DNA from 3 places in the Nostoc sp. CCY 9925 genome. Region 2 is predicted to be linked to each of the others. Evidence: predicted binding sites of a transcription regulator. Region 2 holds the regulator's gene; each other region holds the start of a gene.
What was found. Region 2 encodes NtcA, which controls nitrogen genes in cyanobacteria. Its sites were predicted from a motif close to TNTGTANNNNNNNNTACANA; they were not measured.

Region 1: a site for NtcA is predicted at 2,700-2,719, ahead of ACM0OY_RS35410 (S-adenosyl-l-methionine hydroxide adenosyltransferase family protein). Genes of this name have one in related genera too.
Region 3: a site for NtcA is predicted at 2,489-2,508, ahead of ACM0OY_RS13465 (DUF3155 domain-containing protein). Genes of this name have one in related genera too.

The regions. Positions count from the first base shown of each region.
Region 1 covers NZ_CAWUDO010000131.1:2,157-6,875, forward strand. Annotated here, with positions in the region: gene hpsP (hormogonium polysaccharide biosynthesis glycosyltransferase HpsP) at 1-326, shown strand, start outside; gene ACM0OY_RS35390 (hypothetical protein) at 323-1,033, opposite strand; gene ACM0OY_RS35395 (peroxiredoxin) at 1,331-1,969, shown strand; partial or broken gene ACM0OY_RS35400 (Uma2 family endonuclease) at 2,133-2,375, shown strand; gene ACM0OY_RS35405 (hypothetical protein) at 2,486-2,641, opposite strand; gene ACM0OY_RS35410 (S-adenosyl-l-methionine hydroxide adenosyltransferase family protein) at 2,753-3,556, shown strand; gene ACM0OY_RS35415 (DUF2301 domain-containing membrane protein) at 3,836-4,492, shown strand; gene ACM0OY_RS35420 (YdcF family protein) at 4,492-4,719, shown strand, end outside.
Region 2 covers NZ_CAWUDO010000013.1:56,139-60,857, reverse strand. Annotated here, with positions in the region: gene ACM0OY_RS09635 (resolvase) at 1-138, opposite strand, end outside; gene ACM0OY_RS09630 (DUF3084 domain-containing protein) at 356-1,846, opposite strand; gene ntcA (global nitrogen regulator NtcA) at 2,016-2,687, opposite strand; gene fabI (enoyl-ACP reductase FabI) at 3,067-3,843, shown strand; gene hisB (imidazoleglycerol-phosphate dehydratase HisB) at 3,955-4,590, shown strand.
Region 3 covers NZ_CAWUDO010000020.1:100,116-104,834, forward strand. Annotated here, with positions in the region: gene ACM0OY_RS13450 (PadR family transcriptional regulator) at 762-1,109, shown strand; gene ACM0OY_RS13455 (cofactor assembly of complex C subunit B) at 1,162-1,692, shown strand; gene ACM0OY_RS13460 (hypothetical protein) at 1,675-1,953, opposite strand; gene ACM0OY_RS13465 (DUF3155 domain-containing protein) at 2,143-2,460, opposite strand; gene ACM0OY_RS13470 (ATP-binding protein) at 2,749-4,098, shown strand; partial or broken gene ACM0OY_RS13475 (S-layer homology domain-containing protein) at 4,140-4,719, opposite strand, start outside.

The DNA.
Region 1 (4,719 bases), on a different contig from region 2:
AAGCTGCTGATTTATTCGTCTTACCTTCCTACTATGAAAATTTTGGCATTGCTGTAGCTGAAGCGATGCTAGCAGGAATACCCGTAGTCATTTCCGACCAAGTACATATTTGTCAACAAATACGCGATAGTGAGTCGGGTTGGGTAGGTACAACAGATGTGGAAGCGCTCGTAGATTTACTGCAAGCAGCTTTGCAAAATCCCGCAGAACGCCAACGACGGGGGTTAAATGCAAACAAATATGCTGATGTAAATTTTAGCTGGGATGCGATCGCCAAGCAAACAATCCAAGCCTATGAGAAAATTTTGACAAATAAATTAATTTAACCCAATGCAGATAACAGTAGTTTTTGCCAAATAGGCGCTAGAACTGCTTTGACAATAATATCTGCAATCACAAAACTAATCCCAATCAACATATAAGTTTTAGGAAAAGCAGATTTAGGAACTTCGCCCTTAATGCGAGTTAATAAATTTAACCCTAATGCAGCTAAAGCCACCCCAGTTGCAATAAACCCAATCACCCGCAGAATTGACCAAGGATACCACCCTAAAATAGCTGCTAACCAAGGTTTGGCGCTTATTTTTACCAATTCTGCAACATAGAAATTCATATAATTTAGCATCCAAGTGCCAAAGATTAATGCGGCGCTACTGAGAGTTACAACACAAAGAAGACAAAAAATTCCGTAGTGCAATAAATGATCTGGTAAAAATAAACGCACTGTTCCTTCCATACCTTCGCCTGTGCGAATCCAGTGGAACATTTCCATAGTGTAGGACTGTCCGCGAAGGATGACTTTTGCTGCTGTTTGTGGAGCGATCGCTGTTGCTACAATTACAGCAATACTCTGGAACACTCCCCAGAGTAACATCCACCAAAAAGCACTTTTATATTGTTGACGACGCACTTGTAAAAACAAAATAGGATAGGGTACAGCAGCACCTAAAAAAGGCATCAACCACGGAACTCCGAAAATAAAACTCGCAGTTGTGCTGAGGATAACACCAACAGTCAAAAGTATTACAATCATTGTCAGAAAAAGGGACTGGGGACTGGGAAAGAGCCAGACAAAGAGGGGTGGAAGGGAGAATTCCTAACTCAACACTCTTGTACAGACAAGGGTTAATCGTGTCTGTACTCAGCACTCCTCACTCTTGACTCCCCATCTCCCCATCTTCTCATCTCCCCAGTCCCCAGTCCCTTATACGAGAGTCTTAACAACCTAAAATTTTGTTTCAAACCGCTAAAGCCCGATTGGGGAATAGGGGTTTTATGTCATGATGGCAAAGTAGAACACATATGCTTTTCTAACTACAGGGAATCTCACATGGCTCTCCGTTTAGGTGATACAGTACCCAACTTTAAACAAGCCTCAACACACGGCGACATCGATTTTTACGAATGGGCAGGTGACAGCTGGGTTGTGCTGTTCTCTCATCCCGCTGATTTTACACCTGTTTGTACAACAGAACTCGGCACAGTTGCCAAGCTCAAACCAGAATTTGACAAGCGCAATGTCAAAGCGATCGCACTTAGCGTTGATAATGTTGAATCACACAACGGCTGGATAGGAGATATCGAAGAAACTCAAAGCACGACTCTTAACTACCCAATTTTGGCAGATGAAGATCGCAAGGTTTCTGACCTTTATGATATGATCCACCCCAATGCCAACGCAGCTGTAACAGTGCGATCGGTTTTCGTAATTGACCCTAATAAGAAACTCCGTCTCACTTTCACATATCCCCCCAGCACAGGACGCAACTTTGACGAACTTTTGCGGGTCATTGATTCTCTGCAATTGACTGATAACTACAGCGTGGCGACCCCAGCTGACTGGAAAGATGGAGACGATTGTGTAATTGTCCCCTCACTCAAAGATCCAGAAGTCCTCAAAGAAAAATTCCCCAAAGGCTATGAGGAAGTTAAACCCTATCTGCGGTTAACTCCTCAGCCTAACAAGTAAATCTGAAAATGATTTCCTGCATTAGACGCAAGGCTGCCCAATACCGTTCGCTTAAGGAATTTCTTTGTTGAGGCAGGCAGGGGGAGCATGGGGAGAGAAGAATTACTGAACAATAGATCCTTTTTCCTCCCCTGCCTCCCCTGCTTATCCGAACCGTATTGCCATTTGTCCAAATTTTGTAGTTGAACTCAAATCTCCTAGCGACAACCTCCAAACTTTGAAGGAAAAAATGGAGGAATATATGAATGAGCCAGGAATACAGTTAGGCTGGTTAATTGACCGTAAGCAACGCAAAGTTTATATTCATCGTCCTGGATTATCAGAGGAATGTTTGGATAATCCTGCTAGCGTTAGTGGCGATCCGATATTGCCTGGTTTTATTTTGAATATGAGTAAAGTTTGGTAAAAAAGGTAGGGCCGTACAGCTGATTGGCGCTATTACCTGGAAACTCCCTGAAAACAAAAAACCCGCCGTGGCGGGGTACACAACAAAACTATGAACAGTGAAAACTTGATTTAGCTGGAATACCTCATCTCAGCTTCTAGTTGACGAATCAGCTGTTCGTCGCCCTTTGCTCTGGCTACTTGCAAGCGATGTTCTAAGCTTTTTTGAATATTCTCTCTGTGAGCTTCTTGTGCCTTCCTGGCAGCCTGTAATCTACCTTGACTCATAAGAATTACCTCTTTAATTGTTTGTCTTTATGTCTTGTATTCTTAACATAGCATATATTTTGTAGCTGTTGCTACAGAAATTTTTGATTTTATCTAAATTTTAGTCAAATTATGTATGAAAACTGCATCGGTCAACAACCAGTGGTGACTTTGCTGAGCGATTTTGGCGATCGCGATGTCTATGTGGGCGTAATGAAAGGAGTCATAGCTCAAATCAACTCTCAAATCATGGTGGTAGACTTGACCCACCAAATTCCACCCCAAGACATAGCCGCAGCCCGGTTTTCTTTGATGAATGCTTATCCTTATTTCCCACTTGGGACAGTGCATGTAGCAGTGGTAGATCCAGGTGTGGGCAGCAGGCGACGGGCGATCGCAGTAGAATTTGCTCAAGGGTTTCTCGTCGGACCAGATAATGGCATTTTCAGCGGAGTATTAAGTCAAAGTCCGGCGATCGCAGTCGTGGAAGTCACAAATCTTAACTATTGGAGAACTCCCCAACCAAGCAAGACTTTTCACGGTAGAGATATCTTTGCACCAGTGGGAGCTAATCTTGCTAGTGGTGTCCCTCTCAAACAGCTAGGACAACACATCGATCCAGCCAGTTTGGTTAAGCTGGATATTGCCGAGTGCAAGCAAACAACAACTGGTGTACTGGGTTCCATTCAATATATCGATGGCTTTGGCAATTTAGTGAGCAACATTCCTGGAAGTTACGTCCAAGGTAAAAGCTGGTACGTACAGGCTGCTGGGTTGAGTATACCAGCATGTGAAACTTATAGTAATGTCAAAGAGGGAGAGGCGATGGCTTTAATTGACAGTCACGGGTGGGTGGAAATTGCTGTTAATAGCGGCAATGCTCACTCACAGTTACAGCTGAATTTACAAGATGCGCTACAAGTCTTGTTTTTCTGACAAAATCAGAACTGTTTGTTGAATGTTAACTGATGACAGTTGACAGTAGCCAGTGTACTCTTGGTGGTTCAAAGAGTTGAAGCAACTGGCTCTCATCAGAACTGTCAACTGTCAATTGTCAACACATCCTAGATTGAAAAATCCGATTATTCATATATCCTAGAGCATACTTTTAGAAATACTCACATTAAATTCGTATCATTGCCCATAATAATAAAAGTAACCATTCAGCAATTTACCGTACCACTCCACTAAGCAATCATAACTATATCTTTCGCTATGACTACGCAAACACTACCTGCACCACAAGTTTATCAAGGTCAGTTTGGAGAATTTACAATCACTTCAAACGATCGCACTGGGGTAATTATCTACCGCGCTGGGTTAATGATAGCTGCACTCAGCTTTGCCGTCGGTAGCGGTTTGGTTTTGCTCAACAATAACCCGACTGTTCTAAGTGCGCTGACACCTCTATATGCTTGTTTTATTTTGGCTCTCAGTGTAAGTTTATTTACCATTCATATCTACATGATAATACTACACCGAATGTTGCAAATTTTTTGGGCGATCGGTACTATCACATCTGCAATTTTAGCTCTATCTAGTAGTGAACCTTTGGCCGTTACTATTTACAATCAGCCTCTTACTTTATTTGGAGTTGGTTTTATTTTCGTTGCTTTGACAGGTATTTATTTTAAAGAAGCTTTTTGCTTCAATCGCTTGGAGACTAAAGTGTTAACTCCACTAGTACCAGTTCTATTGTTAGGACATTTAGTAGGAGTTTTACCAATTCAGTGGGAAGGTATTTTATTAGGAATTTGGGCAACGTTGTTTTTGGTATTTGCTCTGCGAAAAACAGTGCAACCAATTTCTGCTGATATTGGCGATAAGTCTGTATTTGCTTACTTAAAACAACAGCGTCTCTCCAAAGTTTAATGCGGACAAAAAATCGTCGGCGTCAAAAATTTCCAAAAGTCAAACTAATAAAACGCCAAGAAATGTGGACACTTACGGCTCCGGGGTGGGCGATTGCAATCGCTGTGGTTGCTTTTTTAATATTTTTGAGTATTACTCATGTACACTCATATCTCGCCGTAACTTCTCGTATCAAATCAGCAGAAATATTAGTTGTTGAAGGATGGCTACCAGATTACGCTATAGAA
Region 2 (4,719 bases):
GATCGCCTCTTTTGCCAGCACGACTTGATGATAATATAGCTGCCGATCCAGTCCCATTATTGCTAAACCACACTTATCTCGACCTGGATCAAAACCCAAGATCACTGGCTGTGTCGGTAAAAATTCACGGAAAGTCACGTCGCTTCGCTCCGAATTCAAAATTCAAAATTCAAAATTAATGACCCCATAAATACTGTCTTGGAAAGTTATGATGCCTATGGTAAGCTGCCCTTTTGGCGTCTACGGCGTAAGCCGCCACTGGTGACTTTCCGCTGAATCTCCCACTAATTGTATTCTGAATTCTGAATTCTGAATTCTGACCGGAGCCGGAGACGCTCCGCTTCTGACTTGTTTTTTAAGTACTAAAAATAATTTGTCCGTTGACTACTGCTACTAATTTGACTCTCAACGGCCCCGCTGTATAAGTGTCTTCTGCGGCGATCGCTTTAATTTCCAATGCTTGATTATACTGCCTTAATTGGGCGACAAAACGCAGAAAAGTGCCATCTACTTGTACATTTTCGACAATTCCGGCGTTACGGGCACGAAATTGGGAAGCAGAAATCAGTATTTCCAATCGCTGCTGTAATTGATAGGATGTCATGTTTTTAGGGTCAGCAGTAGTTGTGGCTAACTGAGCGCCTCCAGAGAAAACCAGTTCATTCCTGGCTATGTCGGCAAAGAATTCTATTTGCTTTTCTCCTCTAACGTAATTACCTGCCGAGAAAATTCGCACCACGTATTCTCGACCATCCTCAATTTGCTTGCTCAATTGCTCAACTCTTTCCTGAGTTACGCGCACAAGCTCTACATTTGCAGAATTTCCACCAGGCTCACTTAATTCGAGGTTGGCGTTGCGATTAGCTTGTTGTAAAAGTTGTACCACCGCCTGACGAGCCGCAGCAGCTTGGGTAACACGAATTACAGCAGCAGCCAGAACTTGACCGCGAACTAAGGCTAGCTTACCCAAACGCAGGTCTTGGTAGGATTGATAATATTTTTCCAGCCTTGCAACTTCTTGTTCTAGTTGCTGTTGTTGTGCTTCCAATTCTTTGAGGCGAGATTCCCGCTTGGCAATCACTTGTTCTCTAGCTGTAATTTCTAAATTACGCTTTTGAATCAATTGATCGAGTTGGGCAATTTTGCGATCACGTGCTTCTATCACTTCTTGGCGGTTGGCAAGTTCGCGATCCCGTTTTTCGATAGCTGTTTTGGCTTCGTCAATCGCTTTTTTCGCTTCAGCATACAGTCGTTGACGTTCTGTCTTTAGTAGTTCAACTGCTGCCTGTAGTTCCTGTCGCTGATTGTAAACGCTTTGCAGTTCAGCTATGGCTTTTTGGTACTGACTGACAACTATATTTAGTTGCCCCTGAGTGCGCTGGAGTTGAGTTTGAGTTTGGGCTTGCTGCTCAATGGTGCGGTTAAGCTGGGCTTGAGTTTCCCTTTGCTTAGCATTGACCGCCTGCAAGGATTGATTAATTGCTTGCAAGTCTTGTTGTGCCTTTGCTTGGGCGATTCTTGCTTGATTTAGCTGACTCTCTACCTGACTTTTCTGGGTTTCTGCGGTTTTTAACTGTTCCCGCTTTTGCCTGAGGTCTGTTTGAATATCTTCTAACTCAAAGACTCCTTGCCGCAATTTATCATCAGCAGCGAATAAAATCCCTAAGGTTGATGCTGAAATCAAACCGCCAGTAAAAATTGTTACTAATACTGCGGTATTTTTTGGGCGAAGGTTAAAGAGTGAGAGGCGGGCTTTGCCAACTCGTGTGCCGATGCGATCGCCCACGGTTGCAATTACGCCTCCCAGAATTAAAATTGCTGCGATGAGGATGTATCCGGTGGTCATGTTTAGCTACCGAAATCCTTCCAGATACAGCCTACTACTTTTAAGCATTTTCTGTGGAGAAGTGGAGGTTGGCAATAGCTGAAATTACTCAATTTTAGATTTTCCTTTAGCTATTTAGTGCGATCTTGAAAAACACAACACGTGCCGACTCCGCTAACTCCAATTGTTTTTATGTGAACTGCCGACTTAAGGTAACGGGTTTATGCACAGTAATCTTCTTCTTGTGGATAGAAATCATCTTTTTCTCACGCAAATCCCCTAGTAGCCTTGTAACTGTAACACGAGTCGAACCAATTGCCTCAGCGATCGCTTGATGAGACAACTTCAAATCAATTGTGATCCCATCTGCACAGGGAACTCCAAAATCACGACAAAGAATTAATAAAAAACTCACCAACCTGGAACCCATATCTCGGTGAGCAAGAGTTTCAATCATCATCTCTGTCTGTAAAATTCGCGAAGACAGACCTCGCAGCATTAACATTGATAATTCTGGATTTTCCTTGAGTGCTTGCTCAACTTGTTCAATTGGTGCCGACAGTAATTCCACAGGGGTAAATGCAACTGCATGGTAAAACCTATCCGATTTATTTCCTGTCAGCAATGACAATACACCAAAAACACTATTTTCTCGCAATAGTGCTACCGTTATTTCCTCTCCTGCCTCGTACACCCTGGAAAGTTTCACAGCACCCTTTAAAAGAAAATAAACTCGTTCGGCAGGATCGCCAGGAAAAAAGATCGTTTTATTGCGTTCAAACGTTTCCACAACTGGCGGAAACGCCCCGGTCGCCATCTGACGAAAAACATTTGCTAGGGCTTTATCTTGTGTCACGATCATCTCCCTTCCCCTACCCAATGCCGGAAAAACAAAAACTAATTACCTAAGAATACACCTGAAAATTCAATAAAGCACCGTCAACCTTTCTGTACTTTCCTATACTCCAACTAATTGCTTCCTAACTCTTTGTTTATAATGATACATAATTGTCGATCTATTCAGCTATAAATTGTTGATAAACGGTTCCAAGTAGCTGTATTAAAAAGCTTTTTTGAAGAACAAATAAAGACAACTTGAGAATATCTTTAGAAAGAATCAAGAATTTTCTGACAGCAAAGACCCTTACCAATATTCATTTTTGCAAATCCTGTGTAAAACGAAGACAAACTAGCCTCAGATTCTAGTATGCTCCTAATCATCGATCGCATTAACAATTCCTATGCTGAATCTGACTGGAAAAAATGCTTTGGTTACAGGTATTGCCAATAACCGCTCCATTGCCTGGGGCATCGCCCAACAGTTGCACAAAGCAGGAGCAAATCTGGGAATTACCTATCTGCCCGATGAACGCGGCAAAATGGAGACAAAAGTTGCCGAATTAGTCCAACCCCTCAACCCCAGCTTATTTCTTCCCTGTAATGTTCAAGACGACGAACAAATTCAATCTACCTTTGAAACAGTACGCGATAAGTGGGGAAAGCTAGACATCCTGATTCATTGTCTAGCCTTTGCCAACAAAGAGGATTTGACAGGAGATTTTAGTCAAACCTCTCGTTCTGGCTTCAAAACTGCTTTAGAGATTAGTACTTATTCTCTGGTGCAGTTAAGCGGTGCAGCTAAACCCTTGATGACCGAGGGAGGTAGTATTGTCACCCTGACGTATTTAGGAGGTGTCAGGGCAATCCCTAACTATAACGTCATGGGAGTTGCCAAAGCAGGTTTAGAAATGAGTGTGCGTTACCTGGCCGCCGAACTAGGGCCGCAAAATATCCGCGTCAATGCAATCTCCGCAGGCCCTATCCGGACTTTGGCATCTTCAGCAGTGGGCGGAATATTAGATATGATTCATCATGTAGAGCAAGTAGCTCCCCTGCGACGGACTGTCACTCAGCTTGAAGTGGGCAACACTGCGGCTTTTTTATGCAGTGATTTGTCCAGTGGCATTACCGGACAAGTTCTGTATGTAGATGCAGGATATGAAATTATGGGAATGTAATTAGGGACTGGGGATTAGCTACTGGGTATTGGTAAAAATTCAGTCCTTAATCCTCAGTCCCTATTCCCCAGTCCCCAGTCCCCAGTCCCCAGTCCCCAGTCCCTAGTTATTATGCAAATCACCAAAGCTAATTCCAACTACAACCAGTTAACTACAACCCCTCGGATTGCTACTGTTCATCGCACCACAGGGGAAACTGATGTCCAAGTTACCATCAACCTTGATGGTGCAGGAAAATGCACAGCAGCAACAGGCATTCCGTTTTTGGATCACATGTTGCATCAAATAGCCTCCCACGGGTTGATTGACTTAGATATCCAAGCTAAGGGAGACTGGGAAATTGATGACCACCATACCAATGAAGATGTAGGTATTACCTTAGGACAAGCTTTGAACCAAGCACTAGGCGACAAGAAAGGCATTGCTCGCTTTGGTAATTTCCTTGCACCATTAGATGAAGCTTTAGTTCAGGTAGCGCTGGACTTTTCTGGACGCCCTCACCTGAGCTACGGTTTACAAATTCCTACCCAGCGCGTAGGAACTTATGACACCCAGCTGGTACGTGAATTCTTTGTGGCATTGGTTAACCATAGCCAAATGACACTACACATTCGGCAACTCGATGGCATTAATTCTCATCACATTATTGAGGCGACATTTAAGGCCTTTGCGAGGGCAACACGCCTAGCAGTGGAAATCGATCCTCGTCGTGCTGGCGCGATTCCTAGTTCTAAAGGCATCTTGTAAAGGGCAGAGGGGCAAAGGAGACAATAGTAACTCCTAACTCTTGACTCAGCACTCACTCTGTTTGCAATAATTATCACACTAAGTGGTGATTATTATCACCCTGTCGGGTAACTTGTAATAAATACCAAG
Region 3 (4,719 bases), on a different contig from region 2:
GCTAGGTGCTTTTAAGGGAAGTGGGGAGATGGAGGGTAGAGGAGCAGAGGTCTATGGTAGAACCCCTAACACAGGACGGGGGAGTAGAGGGGCAAAAATAACTCCTTACCAGAACAACGGAAACGTCTCCGGTTCTGCTCAAAAGTCAACATTCCCAATGTCCCATACGCATTTAAAGTGTTAGAACTTCTCCCACTATGTTCCTTTTCTTTCCCCTCCCCTTTGGCTCTTTTTGATAAATTTACTATCACATTTACCAGATACCACAAGAGGATCTCAACCCTAGAAAATTATTAATAGTTACTACCCAGGTATGTTTACAAAAGTAGCAGTTTGAACATAAACATATTCTTTAGCTTCAGTTTTTAAAATTTGCATTGGGAAAATCACTGTAAAAAAAAGTGTTTATTAAGTTTTACAGACAAAATAGCATTTTACCTGTAAAATTTCTTCGATGGCATCTTATTGCTTAAGCAGTTCTAATAAACTCGGCATCGCTTAACACCAAAACAGTGACTTCCCCACTGTCTGTTCCCTCCTCACCATACCTGATTTAGCTTGGGTAGGAGAATACTATCCTATACCCTGAAACTCACAAACCAGTTCCACAACTTCAAAGGCGTGGGCAATCATTTGGTGTTTTCGCTTTGGAAATTTAGCTTAAGTAGCTTTATATATTACTCATCTAAGAGTAGCACTATATACTGACTACGAGGATTGTAGACCTTACCCTAAGGCATTTTTTTAGCCATTCACTAACCATGAAACTTGAGGATATATATCAATTCTTTGAAAATCCTCCGCCAACTTACCTTTGTCAGGAATTAGCAGTTTGTTACATACTGTCTATTTTGTTAGAAGGTGAATCCTACGGCACCGAGTTAATCCAACGATTAGAAACTGAATATCCCACCCATAGGCTTTCCGATACTGTACTTTACAGTGCAATCAAGTTTCTGGAAGACGAAAGGGCAATCAATGGATATTGGAAAAAACTCGAAGGACGGGGACGCCCCAGGCGGATGTACCAAGTTTCTCCAGAATGGCAAGTTCAAGCGCAGAATTTAGCTTTTCTTTGGCAAGACTACATCAACGGGCGAACAAAGTAACGAATAATTGATAATGAATAAGTCTCCTCCAGTCAAACAATAACAATTAGTTATGGATACTCCTATTCTGCCATCTACGTTGCTGCTCACCTTGTTGTTATCGGTTGGGCTGTTTTTCTTTATTCGTGCTTCAACTAAAGACCGCACAGAAACAGCACACTTAGTATCCGAACAAGACGAAGCCGCTTTCATGTCTCAATTAAGAGAGTATTTTCGATCGCGGTCTTACCGAGTGGCAGCGGTAGACCGAGAACAAAACCAAGTGACTTTTGAAGGTAATGTTCGCCCTAGCTGGTTCTTAGCTATATTTCTCACCCTACTGTCAGCTACTGGTATTGTTTGTCTCTCACTAGTGGTGTACCTACTTTTTCCTAGCTTTAGTAGCTTAATTCTTGCTATGGTACTGCTCTCACCTTTGAGTGGTGTGTTTTATTGGAAAAAATCTGGAAGACTTGAGAAGGTGTTGCTCAAGGTAGAAACAACTCAGAGCGAACAAACCCCCTCAAGTAAGGTTACTGTAGTTGCCCATCGAGATGAACTCACTGAGTTACGGAGGACTCTACAGTTAAAGGCTGGTAAATAATTGTTGGTTTTTATGACCATCTCTTAACTTATGAGGTATTCCCTTTATGACCTGACCTACTCTGAAGGCAATGAAAAGTAGTAAGGAGGAAATCAAAACTGCTGCTTTGCCAATTTTATCCATAACTCCCGTTGTGAGTAAAAATCTGAATTGATTGATTTCAATTCGTTGACAGAGCTTGCCTTCCAATCTATTGGATAAGAGCGCAACTTCACTAGCGCTTTTTGATGCGCTTGGCTCTATATCCACTCCTTTATACATCTTTCAAGCAAGTACCAAGCCATGCAAGCTAGCGTGGTTTGACACGTATTGCCTTTTCAAGTGCCCAGAATAGGCTGACTGGCAAATCACCTACAAACTAAAAAAAAATTAAATTTTGCATAAACTTAGCAACTTTGCCAGTTAATTAATAGTCAGGGACCACATTCAATGCTTGAGATGACCAATTTTTCATCGAGCAGTTAAAGCAAGGGGTTCTTGACCTGGAGGAGTTTCTAAAGTCCTCAGGCTGGGAAACAAGAAATGGTTTTCCTCTACGTATTGAGCACCAAACAGTCCCTTTTCTGCCCAAAAATAACGGTCTGTGGTGTGTTCGTTTCGCTTTACGAGTAGCAATGCTGGTGGCAATATCCCTTCAGCTTGAATGAACCTTCTCGCTGCTGTCACAGGTTTTTCTTCGCCACTTTCGATGCTATATTGAGGCACATGTTCCAGAATGCGCCGTCCTTCCTGACGACGACGACTTTTTCTTTTGCGTCTCCTTGCCAACCTATTGTCCTCCTCTTTCAAGCTATAGATTGTAGTGATAGCTACAAAATCCGTCGTCATTATAGAAGTTCTAGTTCAAAAAATCAATAGTTTTTTAACTTTTGATCCAATTAAAATTAATATCTTTAGAGGTATAGATAAAACAAAACTTTCTAACGATAATAATTCGCTGGTACAAAACATCACTCAGAAGATTTCAGCTAAGCTGTATTAAAAGAATGAGGTAAAAACTAACTATCCTCTCTTAATGATGCCTCAAAATCTGTAATCTTGAGCAAGAGCTAAAAAATGTTAATGTCTGCCAGTTCTGATTTTCTTGCTTTGTGCCGGGAGCAAATAGCACTGCTGGCCCAAGGGCTGGGAGCAACTTTAAGTATTGTGTACCTAACACAAGAATTGGTAGAGACTCCCTCTGGTGAGGCAAAACTGATTCCTGTGATGATTTACCCGGAAACAGCATTATTACCGCAAACAGAGGAAACTGCCGGCACAGTACCTAAGCAGCTTCAAGTTGGTAATGTATTGGTATTACCTAATCATCACCAAAGGTTATTAACACCAGGATCGGAATCTTCAAATTCCTCATGGGAGTCTGAGATACCAGATGCATCCCAACCTTATTTACAAGAGGAATATCTACTAAGTGGTAACCAAATTGTTTTACCTCTGGTCTATGAGGGTGTGATGATGGGGTTGCTAGTAACTGGTAGGAAAGACCGAGAATGGAATGAACACGAGCAAAGTCAGATTCAACGCATAGCCCAAACACTGGCGATCGCTTGCATTTTAGATCAGCGACGAGCATGGTTACAACATCAGCTGCACGAACAACAAATTCTTCAAGAAAAACAGCAGGATTTGTTAGATAACCTGTTACATCAGTTTCGTAACCCATTAACAGCGTTACGGACTTTTGGGAAACTTTTGTTGAAGCGACTCAAACCAGCAGACACTAATCGGGATGTAGCAAATAGCATAGTGCGAGAAAGCGATCGCCTCCAAGAATTACTACAACAATTTGAGCAAGTAATTGATTTGACACAGGCAGATTTAGCACCACTGCATCTACCTGATGAAGTATTTCTAGAAGCAACTGTGCAAAAAGATGTGAAGCCGCCTCTATTATTGCCAGGAACCGGAGATAAAACAGTTGACTGCTCGTTAGCAGATATATTAGAACCATTATTAATATCAGCTAAAGCCATAGCACAAGAGCGCAAACTTAGACTAATAACCGAATTTAAATACAATTTACCCCTAGTACGTGCCAACATCAAAGCATTACGAGAAGTGTTAAATAACATCATCGATAATGCATTGAAATACACTCCTGCTGGTGGTAAGATTTTGATTCAAGGTGGGCAACAAAAAGGTAATTTTCAAGGAATTGTCATCAATGACAATGGCCCTGGCATTCCACCCGAAGATTTAGAGCATCTTGGAGAACGCCATTACCGGGGCGTACAGGCGCAAACGGAAATCCCCGGTACAGGTTTGGGGCTAGCGATCGCTAAACAGTTAATAGAACAAATGCAGGGCGAAATCGAGGTTTTCAGCCCTGCAATTAACTCTAAATTAACTTCACCCAATAGACCGGGAACTACATTTATTATTTGGTTACCGGAAGTTGAGAATTAGTCATTTGTCATTTGTCATTCACCAATGCCCAATGTCAATAACTATCTAAGTGAAACCAACAAGTTTTGATTGATTGTCATTTGTAAATCGGTATCTGGGTCAATTGCTATTAAGTCAACACTATTTCTACCGAAGAATAGACCAATCAACGCCCCGATACCAGCACCACCCAAAACTTCTTCTGTGGCAATGGCGCGATCGCCTGTGACGGCAGATACCGCAGCGGCGGCTCCTGCACCCAACACGGTATTCTGAATGATTGATCCAGTACTAGTACCCTTTTTAACGGTTTCAGTCTTAGTAATCACTTCAGAACTTGCGTTAAGTTGATATTCTTGACCTGTGGTCAAAACCAGTTTTTCAGCAACGAATTGAGAACCGCCTGTAGCAGGTTTGAGTTGGCCAATAACTTGGCTACCAGCAGGAATCACTACAGATCCTTCTTGGGTAACCACGCTTTGGGATACTGTCAGTGTCAAAGGTGCTGTTTCGTCCTTGGTGACCAGAATTTTTTCTGCCTTGTCATACTTGACAGGGATAGCAGTTCCTTGAGGAATTGTCACAGCTACAGGTGTTGGGGTCGTAGTCCCAAGAGCTACGATGTAGGGTGAGTTAATTGCT